One region of the Cellulomonas sp. P5_C5 genome, then DNA from elsewhere that is predicted to be linked to it. Evidence: predicted binding sites of a transcription regulator. Region 1 holds the regulator's gene; the other holds the start of a gene.

Region 1 (4,608 bases):
CGGGGCTCGGACGCGCCCAGGGGTGCGTCCGTCAGCCGGATCGGCTCACCGCCTGCCGTCTCGACGACGTGCACCTGCGGCTTGCCCTCGGGCTCCGCCCGCAGGAACGCGACCCACCGGCCGTCCGGGCTCACGTCCGGCGCCGTGTCCCGGTGGCCGCGGGTCAGCACGCGCGGCACCTCGCCGCCGTCGAGGTCGACGGACCAGAGATGGCCGACGTACTCGTCGACGGTCAGGTCGGGCTGGAGGACCGACACGACGGCGCGGGTGCCGTCCGCCAGGACCGCCGGCGCACCGGGGACACGCAGGAGCGCAAGGTCGCGAGGTTCCACCCGACGAACCTACGTGGTGCCGCCGACACGTGCAGGTCGCTCCGTGCCGCTCAGACCGAGCGGACGTCCTCGCCCGTCGGCGCGCTCTCGTCGTCGTCCGAAGGTTCTGTGCCCGGCTCCGAGTCCCGCTCGGCGCGCAGCACCGTGATCGCCGCCTCGAAGTCCTCGAGCGAGTCGAACGCCTGGTAGACGCTGGCGAACCGCAGGTAGGCGACCTCGTCCAGCTCCCGCAGCGGGCCGAGGATCGCGAGACCGATCTCGTAGGCGTCGATCTCCGCCGAACCCGCGCTGCGGAGCGTCTCCTCGACCTTCTGTGCGAGCAGAGCGAGGTCGTCCTCGCTGACCGGGCGCCCCTGGCACGCCTTGCGCACGCCACCGGCGATCTTCTCGCGGCTGAACGGCTCGGTGGCACCGGAGCGCTTCACGACCGACAGGCTGGCGGTCTCCACAGTGGTGAATCGACGGTTGCAGTGCGGGCACTGCCGGCGTCGCCGGATGGTGGAGCCGTCGTCCGAGGTCCGCGAGTCGACGACCCGCGAGTCCGGGTGACGGCAGAACGGACAGTGCACGGTGTCCCCCTTCGTGCTGGTGCGTCGACGCCTCGACATCGGGCAGGACGTCTGTCGACAGCGATCGCGTCGTGAACGCCTCCGTGACGCTAGGCCACGGGCCCCCGCGTCGCAAGGCGCCTCGTCGGGCGGCGCGCAGATCGTTCTCCGACGTAGAACGAGGTCGGTCGCGCGCTCGGCGAGCACAGACGCCGCGCGAGGCCGGCCGGCCGGGAACGCACGAGAGCGGCCACCCGAAGATGGCCGCTCTCGCGGGGACGCCCCCGTCCCAGGTCACGGACCGACTCGCCTCGGTGCCGCGCTGTACTGCGGTGAGCCCACGAGCTCACGCTCGTCGACCTCACACCTCCGGCAAGCCCCCCAGCTCGCCTTGTGAGGTAAGGCTAACCTAGCCGCCGCACGATCGGATGGCAACCGAGCCGCCGTCGAGGGGCGCTCAGCTCGCGGGGACGACGATCACCTGACCGGCCATCAGGCCGGCCTCGGGAAGCTCGTTCAGACGGACCAGGTCGACCACGACGTCCCGGACGTCCTCGGACGGCGCGGCCACCGACTCGGCGATCTGCCACAGGGTCTCCCCCGGCTGGACGACGTGCCGCACGACCTCCTGCGCGGAGACGGGGCCGTCGGCGGACGCCTGGCTCGCGACCAGGTTCGTCAGGACGACAGCGACGGCGGCGAGGATCCACAGCACGGCGCGGCCGCGCGCGGTGAGGCGCAGGTGCGCGGCGGACGGGGCCGAGACGTGCGCGCGCGGCGCGGCGGAGACCGCCACCCGGTTCGCCGTCCGGCTCGACACCGGGTTCGACACACGGTTCGACACCCGGTTCGGCATCGCCGGTCCCATGACCATCGCGCTCATCACGTCCCTCGTTCCTGCTCGGCCCGGCTGCCCGGGGTACCGCTCCACCAGCCGCGTCAGCGCCGACCCGAGGTCGAACGCCTGTTCGTCGAACGTCTGTACGATGTCTACCAGCATCCGAGGACACTGTCGAGACACGATCGAACAGATGTTTGATCTTCAGCCCCGACTTCCCTAGGCTGGCGATGCAGCACAAGCGCACCACGAGGCACTGACATCGCCGCCGGGATCCCCCGTCGCCGCAGGTCAGGACCTCGCGGGCGGGAGCAGGTACAGGCGGAGAAGGCCGGGCGTGCTGCGCGGCGGCCGCCGGACGGAGGAGGAGCGCAGTGACGGACTCAGGGGACACGTCCCAGCCCGAGAAGGACCTGGCGACGGTCCACACGCTCCCGGACGGGGCGCCCGGATCCGACGGCCTCACCGCGCGCCAGCGCCTCGTGCTGGACACCATCCGGTCGTCGGTGGAGTCCCGGGGCTACCCGCCGAGCATGCGGGAGATCGGGGAGGCCGTCGGTCTCACCAGCCCGTCGAGCGTCAAGCACCAGCTCATGGCGCTCGAGCGCAAGGGGTACCTGCGCCGCGACCCCAACCGCCCGCGCGCCATCGAGGTCGTGCACGCCGACGACTCGCGCGGCGTCGGCACCTGGACCGCGCCCGACGGCAGCCGCTCCGCCTTCCCGGACCAGGGGGACGGCGAGCGCCTGCCCGCTCCGTCCTACGTGCCGGTCGTCGGCCGGATCGCGGCGGGCGGGCCCATCCTGGCGGAGCAGGTCGTCGAGGACGTCTTCCCGCTCCCCCGCCAGCTGGTCGGCGACGGCGACCTCTTCCTGCTCAAGGTGGTCGGCGACTCGATGATCGACGCCGCGATCTGCGACGGCGACTGGGTCGTGGTCCGGCGTCAGCCGGTGGCCGAGAACGGCGAGATCGTGGCGGCGATGATCGACGGCGAGGCCACGGTCAAGACTCTCAAGCGCATCGACGGCCACGTCTGGCTCATGCCGCACAACCCGGCCTACTCGCCGATCCCGGGTGACGAGTCCACGATCCTGGGGCGCGTGGTGAGCGTCCTGCGCAGCCTCTGACACTCCGTCGTCGGGCCGCACCTCTGTCGGGGTGCGGCCCGACGTGCGTCAGAAGCCGAACTGACGAGCCACCGAACGCACGGCGTCCGCAGACTTCCGCAGCCCCGCCAGCTCCGCGTCCGACAGCGGTACCGGCAGTCGTTCGCCCACGCCGTGCGCTCCCACGATCGCGGGGACGGACAGGCAGACGTCGCTGATCCCGTGGAAGTCGTCCAGCAGCGAGGACACCGGCAGCACGCGTCGTTCGTCCTTGACGATGGCCTCGATGATCCGGGAGCCGGCCAGTGCGACGGCGTAGTTCGTCGCGCCCTTGCCCTCGATGATGCGGTAGGCCGAGTCGACCACCTCGTGCGCGATGCGGTCCCGCACCTCCGCGGTCAGAGGCCCGCTCCCACCGCGGCCGGTCCACTCCAGCAGCGGGACCGAGCCGATGCTCGCCGACCCCCACAGCGGCAGCTCCGTGTCCCCGTGCTCGCCGGCGATGTACGCGTGCACGTTCTGCACCGCGACCCCGGTGTGCTGCGAGATGAGGTAGCGCAGCCGGGACGAGTCGAGGACGGTGCCGGACCCGAACAGCTGCGACGGCGGAAGGCCGGAGATCTGGAGCGCGGCGTAGCTGACCACGTCGACGGGGTTGGTCACCATCACGTAGACGGCGTTCGGCGCCACCTCGACGAGGGCCGGCAGGACCTTGCGGACCAGCCCGATCGTGGCCTCGGCGAGATCGAGGCGCGACTGGCCGGGCTTCTGCTTGGCCCCGGCGGTGAACATGACGACGTCGGCGTCCGCGCACACCGCGATGTCGTCGGAGCCGACCACCTCGGCCATCGGCATGAACTGGATGCCGTGCCCGAGGTCCAGCGCCTCGGCCTCGACCTTCGCCGCGTTGATGTCGTAGAGCGCCACCGACCGGGCTGCACCGCGCAGGAGAGCCGCGTAGGCCATGGTCGACCCGACCGCCCCCGCACCCACGATCGCCAGCTTCGAGGTCCGCCTGCCGCTGCGGAACGGGGTCAGGCCGATGTCTTCCAGGTCCAGGCTCTCGGTCATCTCCCGAGGCTAACCGGGTGCGGCGAGCCGCTGCAGCGCGGAGACGGCCACGGCACGGTCCGTCGTGCGCCAGAACGCCGGCAGCGACCGGGTCAGGAAGCTGCCGTAGCCGGCCGTCGCCAGCCGGGGGTCGAGCACGGCGACCACCCCCCGGTCCTCGCTCGTGCGGATCAGCCGCCCCGCGCCCTGCGCGAGGAGCAGCGCCGCGTGCGTCGCGGAGACGGCCAGGAAGCCGTTGCCGCCCGCCTTCTCGATCGCGTCCGACCGCGCGGAGCTCACCGGGTCGTCCGGCCGCGGGAACGGGATGCGGTCGATGATGACGAGCCGGCACGTCGCGCCCGGGACGTCGACGCCCTGCCAGAGGGAGAGCGTGCCGAACAGGCACGTGGCCTCGTCGGCGATGAACTGGGAGACCAGGGTCGGCAGCTGGTCGTCGCCCTGCGCGAGGATCGGCACGTCGAGCCGCTCGCGCATGGCGGCGGCCACGGCGTTGGCGGCGCGCCGTGACGAGAACAGCCCGAGCGTCCGCCCGCCGGCGGCCGTGATGAGGTCCGCGATCTCGTCGAGCTGCGCGTCCGTCGCCGGCTCGCGACCCGGCTTGGGCAGGTGCCGAGCGACGTAGAGGATCCCCTGCCGGGGGTAGTCGAACGGGCTGCCGACGTCGAGGCCGCGCCACGGCACGCCGGCCGGCGCGGTGGGCTCCTCCCCTGCCA
Region 2 (4,224 bases), on a different contig from region 1:
GTGCGCGCGCTCCGCCCCGAGAGTCGTGTCACGGCCGTGGCCGGGGTAGACCCAGGTGTCGTCGCCGAACCGGTCGAAGACCCGTTCCACGACGTCGGTGTAGAGCTGCTGGAACGCCTCGGGTCCCTGCGTGGCACCGACCCCGCCGGGGAAGAGCGAGTCGCCGGTGAACAGGTGCACGCGACCGTCCGGCTCGCGGTACGCCAGAGCGACCGAACCCGGCGTGTGCCCCCGCAGTGCCACGACCGTGAGGGCCACGTCCCCGACCCGCACGGTGTCGCCGTCGTCGAGCCGCTGGGTCACCGCGATGTCCGTGGCCTCGGTGATGGCGTCGGCGTCGTCGGCGCCGGCCGCGACGGCCGCTCCGGTCACGGCGACGACGGACGCCAGGGCACGGAGGTGGTCCGGGTGCCGGTGCGTGGTCACCACGAGGTCGAGCTGGGTCGTCCCCTCCTGCAGGAGCGCGAGGAGGCGGTCGGGGTCGTCGGCGGCGTCGACCAGGAGCTGGGCGCCGACGGCCCGGCACGTGAGCAGGTAGGCGTTGTTCTGCATCGGCCCGACCGCGGCCTTGCGGATCTCGAGCTCGTCGAGCACCCGGACCTGCGTGGGACCGCCCGCCTGCACGTCGCCGGTGTACGTCATCGGGACCGCCGCGCGAGCGCCAGGTCGTGGCTGTGCACCGCGCGGACCAGCGCCAGGTGGGACAGCGCCTGCGGCACGTTGCCCGCCATCCGGCCACCGGCCGGGTCGTACTGCTCCGCCAGCAGGCCGACGTCGTTGGCCAGGCCGACGAGGATGTCGAGGACCTTGGTCGAGCCCTCGACGTCGTCGGTGCGGGCGAGGGCGTCGGCGAGCCAGAAGGAGCAGGCGAGGAACGCGTGCTCGTCCCCGGCGACCCCGTCGTCGGTGCGCTCGGTGGGGTAGCGACGCAGCAGCCCCGGTGCGATCTCGAGCTCGGCGCGGATCGCCGCGAGGGTGGACAGGAGGCGCGGGTCGTGCGCCGGCAGGAAGCCGACCTGGGCCAGCTGGAGCAGGGACGCGTCCGTGTGCTCGGCTCCGTACGACTGCACGAACGTCTGCCGCTCCGCGTTCCAGCCGTGCGCCAGCACGTCGGCGTGGATCGCGTCCCGCTCCGCGCGCCAGCGATCCACCGGCGCGGCGAGCCCGTGCTTCTCKGCCGCCCGGACGGCGCGGTCGACGGCGGCCCACGACATCACCTTCGAGTGCGTGAAGTGCCGCGGCTCGCCCCGGACCTCCCAGATGCCGCGGTCCGGGTGGCGCCACCGCTCGAGGAGGTCGTCGACCAGGTGCCGCTGGAGCGACCAGGTGTCGTCCGTCTCCCGCAGGCCGGCCTCACGCGCGAGCTCGAGGGCGCACATCACCTCGCCGAGCACGTCGTTCTGCACCTGGCCGACCGCGGCGTTCCCGACGCGGACAGGGCGCGAGCCGGCATAGCCCGCCAGGTGGTCGAGCTGTCGCTCCGGGAGGTCCCGACCGCCGTCGACCCGGTACATGATCTGCAGGTCCGACGAGCGGCCGGCCACGGCGCGCAGCAGCCAGTCCCGCCACTCGGTCGCCTCCTCGCGGTACCCGTGCTCGAGCAGGGCCTCCAGCGTCATCGCGGCGTCGCGCAGCCAGCAGTACCGGTAGTCCCAGTTGCGCTCGCCGCCGAAGTCCTCGGGCAGGGACGTCGTGGCGGCCGCGACGATCCCGCCGGTCTCCGAGTCGGTGAGCAGGCGCAGGACCAGCAGCGAGCGCACGACGGCCTCCCGGTACGAGCCGTGGTACTCGCAGCTGGCGGCCCACAGGCCCCAGGAGATCCGGGTGGAGTCGATCCGGTCCGCGATGGTCAGCCGGGGTGGCGCGGCGTCCCAGGACCGCGTCCACGTCAGCGCCAGCTCGACCGACTCGCCCTCGTGCAGCGTGAACCGGTCGGCGTGCCGGTGGTCGTCCGGCTTGGGCAGCCGGTCGCCACGCAGCAGCAGCGAGTCGGGACCGGCGATCGCCTGGATCGCGTCGTTCCCGTCGTCGTCGGTGATGTGCCGCACCCACGGCAGGACGGCTCCGTACCCGAACCGGACCACCCACTCGTGCTCGACCTCGACGCTGCCACGGGTGCAGACGAGCCGGCGCACCAGGTCGGCGCGCCCGTCGTTGAGCGGCATGGTCTCCTGCGCGACGGCGGTGCCGGTGGGCGTCTCGTACGTCGTCTCCAGCACGAACGAGGCGTCGACGTACCGGCGGGTGACGCTCGTCGCGTCCCGGACCGTGAGGAGCCAGCGCCCGTTGTCCGCGGTGCCGAGCAGGCGGGCGAAGCTGGCCGACGAGTCGAACGTGGGAAGGCACAGCCAGTCGATCGAGCCGCGCAGGGAGACCAGCGCGGCCGTCTTCCCGTCGCCGAGGACGGCGTAGTCCTCGACGGGCACCAGCGGGGGGTCGACGACGGCGTCAGGTCTCTCCACGAGGTGAGCATGACCCGGCAGCGGGGGAGCGGCACGTCGACGCGATGTGCGCTCACTCACGTCGAACAGATGTGCGATTGTCAGTGGGGGCACGTAGACTCCCCGCCGTGAACGAACGACTGGTGGTGCAGGGCGCCCGCGAGCACAACCTCCGCAACGTCGACCTCGATCTCCCGCGTGACAAGCTCATCGTGTTCACCGGTCTGTCCGGGTCCGGGAAGTCCTCGCTCGCGTTCGACACCATCTTCGCGGAGGGTCAGCGGCGCTACGTCGAGTCGCTGTCCGCGTACGCGCGGCAGTTCCTCGGGCAGATGGACAAGCCCGACGTCGACTTCATCGAGGGACTGTCGCCCGCGGTGTCGATCGACCAGAAGTCCACCAACCGCAACCCGCGGTCGACGGTCGGCACCATCACCGAGGTCTACGACTACCTCCGCCTCCTGTACGCGCGGGCGGGCACGCAGTACTGCCCGATCTGCGGCGAGCGCGTCACCGCGCAGACGCCCCAGCAGATCGTGGACCGGCTGCTCGAGCTGCCGGAGGGCACCCGGTACCAGGTGCTCGCGCCGGTCGTCCGCGGCCGCAAGGGCGAGTATGCCGACCTGTTCAAGGAGCTGCAGAGCAAGGGCTTCGCGCGCGCCCGGGTCGACGGCGAGGTCGTGCAGCTCACCGAGCCGCCCACGCTCGAGAAGAAGCTCAAGCACGACATCGAGGTCGTCATCGACCGTCTGGTCTCCCGGGAGGGCGTGAAGCGCCGTCTGACCGACTCCGTGGAGACCGCCCTCGGGCTTGCCGGYGGCCTGCTCGTCGTCGAGCTCGTGGACGCCGACATCGACGACCTCAACCGCGAGCGACGGTTCTCCGAGCACCGCGCGTGCCCGAACGACCACGTGCTCACGCTCGACGAGATCGAGCCCCGCACGTTCTCGTTCAACGCGCCGTACGGCGCGTGCCCGGAGTGCACCGGAATCGGGTCGCGCCTCGAGGTGGACCCGGACCTGGTGGTCCCCGACGAGGACCTCTCGCTCGACGAGGGCGCGATCGCCCCGTGGTCGCAGATCTCCAGCGAGTACTTCGCCCGCGTGCTCAGCGCGCTGGCCTCGGACATGGGCTTCTCGACGTCGGTGCCGTGGCGGGCGCTGCCGCAGCGGGCCCGGGACGCGGTGCTGCACGGCCAGAACCACGAGGTGAAGGTCCGGTACAAGAACCGCTGGGGTCGCGAGCGGCAGTACTCGACGGGCTTCGAGGGTGTCATCACGTTCCTCGAGCGCCGGCACACGGAGACGGACTCGGACTGGAGCAAGGAGAAGTACGAGGCCTTCATGCGTGAGGTCCCGTGCCCGGTGTGCGAGGGCGCCCGGCTCAAGCCCGAGGTGCTCGCGGTGCGGGTCGGTGGCAAGTCGATCGCCGAGGTCTGCTCGCTGCCCATCCGCGAGGCGCGGGCGTTCCTCGACGGCCTGGAGCTGGGCGAGCGCGAGCGCGCGATCGCCGCGCAGGTGCTCAAGGAGATCCAGGCGCGGCTGGGCTTCCTGCTCGACGTCGGCCTCGACTACCTGTCCCTGACGCGACCGGCGGCGACGCTGTCCGGCGGCGAGGCGCAGCGCATCCGGCTCGCGACGCAGATCGGTTCCGGGCTGGTGGGCGTGCTGTACGTCCTCGACGAGCCGAGCATCGGCCTGCACCAGCGGGACAACCGACGCCTGATCGACACGCTCACGCGCCTGCGGGACCTGGGCAACACGCTCATCGTCGTCGAGCACGA

Evidence for each region. Region 1 encodes LexA, which represses DNA repair genes until DNA is damaged. Its sites were predicted from a motif close to TCGAACANNTGTTCGA; they were not measured.
Region 2: a site for LexA is predicted at 2,524-2,539, ahead of uvrA (excinuclease ABC subunit UvrA). Genes of this name have one in related genera too.

The regions. Positions count from the first base shown of each region.
Region 1 is NZ_JBFULY010000003.1:90,368-94,975, forward strand. Features, by position in the region: gene ACXJKF_RS03845 (alpha/beta fold hydrolase) at 1-332, opposite strand, end outside; gene nrdR (transcriptional regulator NrdR) at 383-901, opposite strand; gene ACXJKF_RS03855 (LysM peptidoglycan-binding domain-containing protein) at 1,338-1,880, opposite strand; gene lexA (transcriptional repressor LexA) at 2,093-2,845, shown strand; gene ACXJKF_RS03865 (L-lactate dehydrogenase) at 2,894-3,895, opposite strand; gene ACXJKF_RS03870 (ATP-dependent DNA helicase) at 3,905-4,608, opposite strand, start outside.
Region 2 is NZ_JBFULY010000026.1:35,675-39,898, reverse strand. Features, by position in the region: gene ACXJKF_RS17700 (MBL fold metallo-hydrolase) at 1-642, opposite strand, end outside; gene ACXJKF_RS17695 (glycoside hydrolase family 15 protein) at 639-2,462, opposite strand; gene uvrA (excinuclease ABC subunit UvrA) at 2,570-4,224, shown strand, end outside.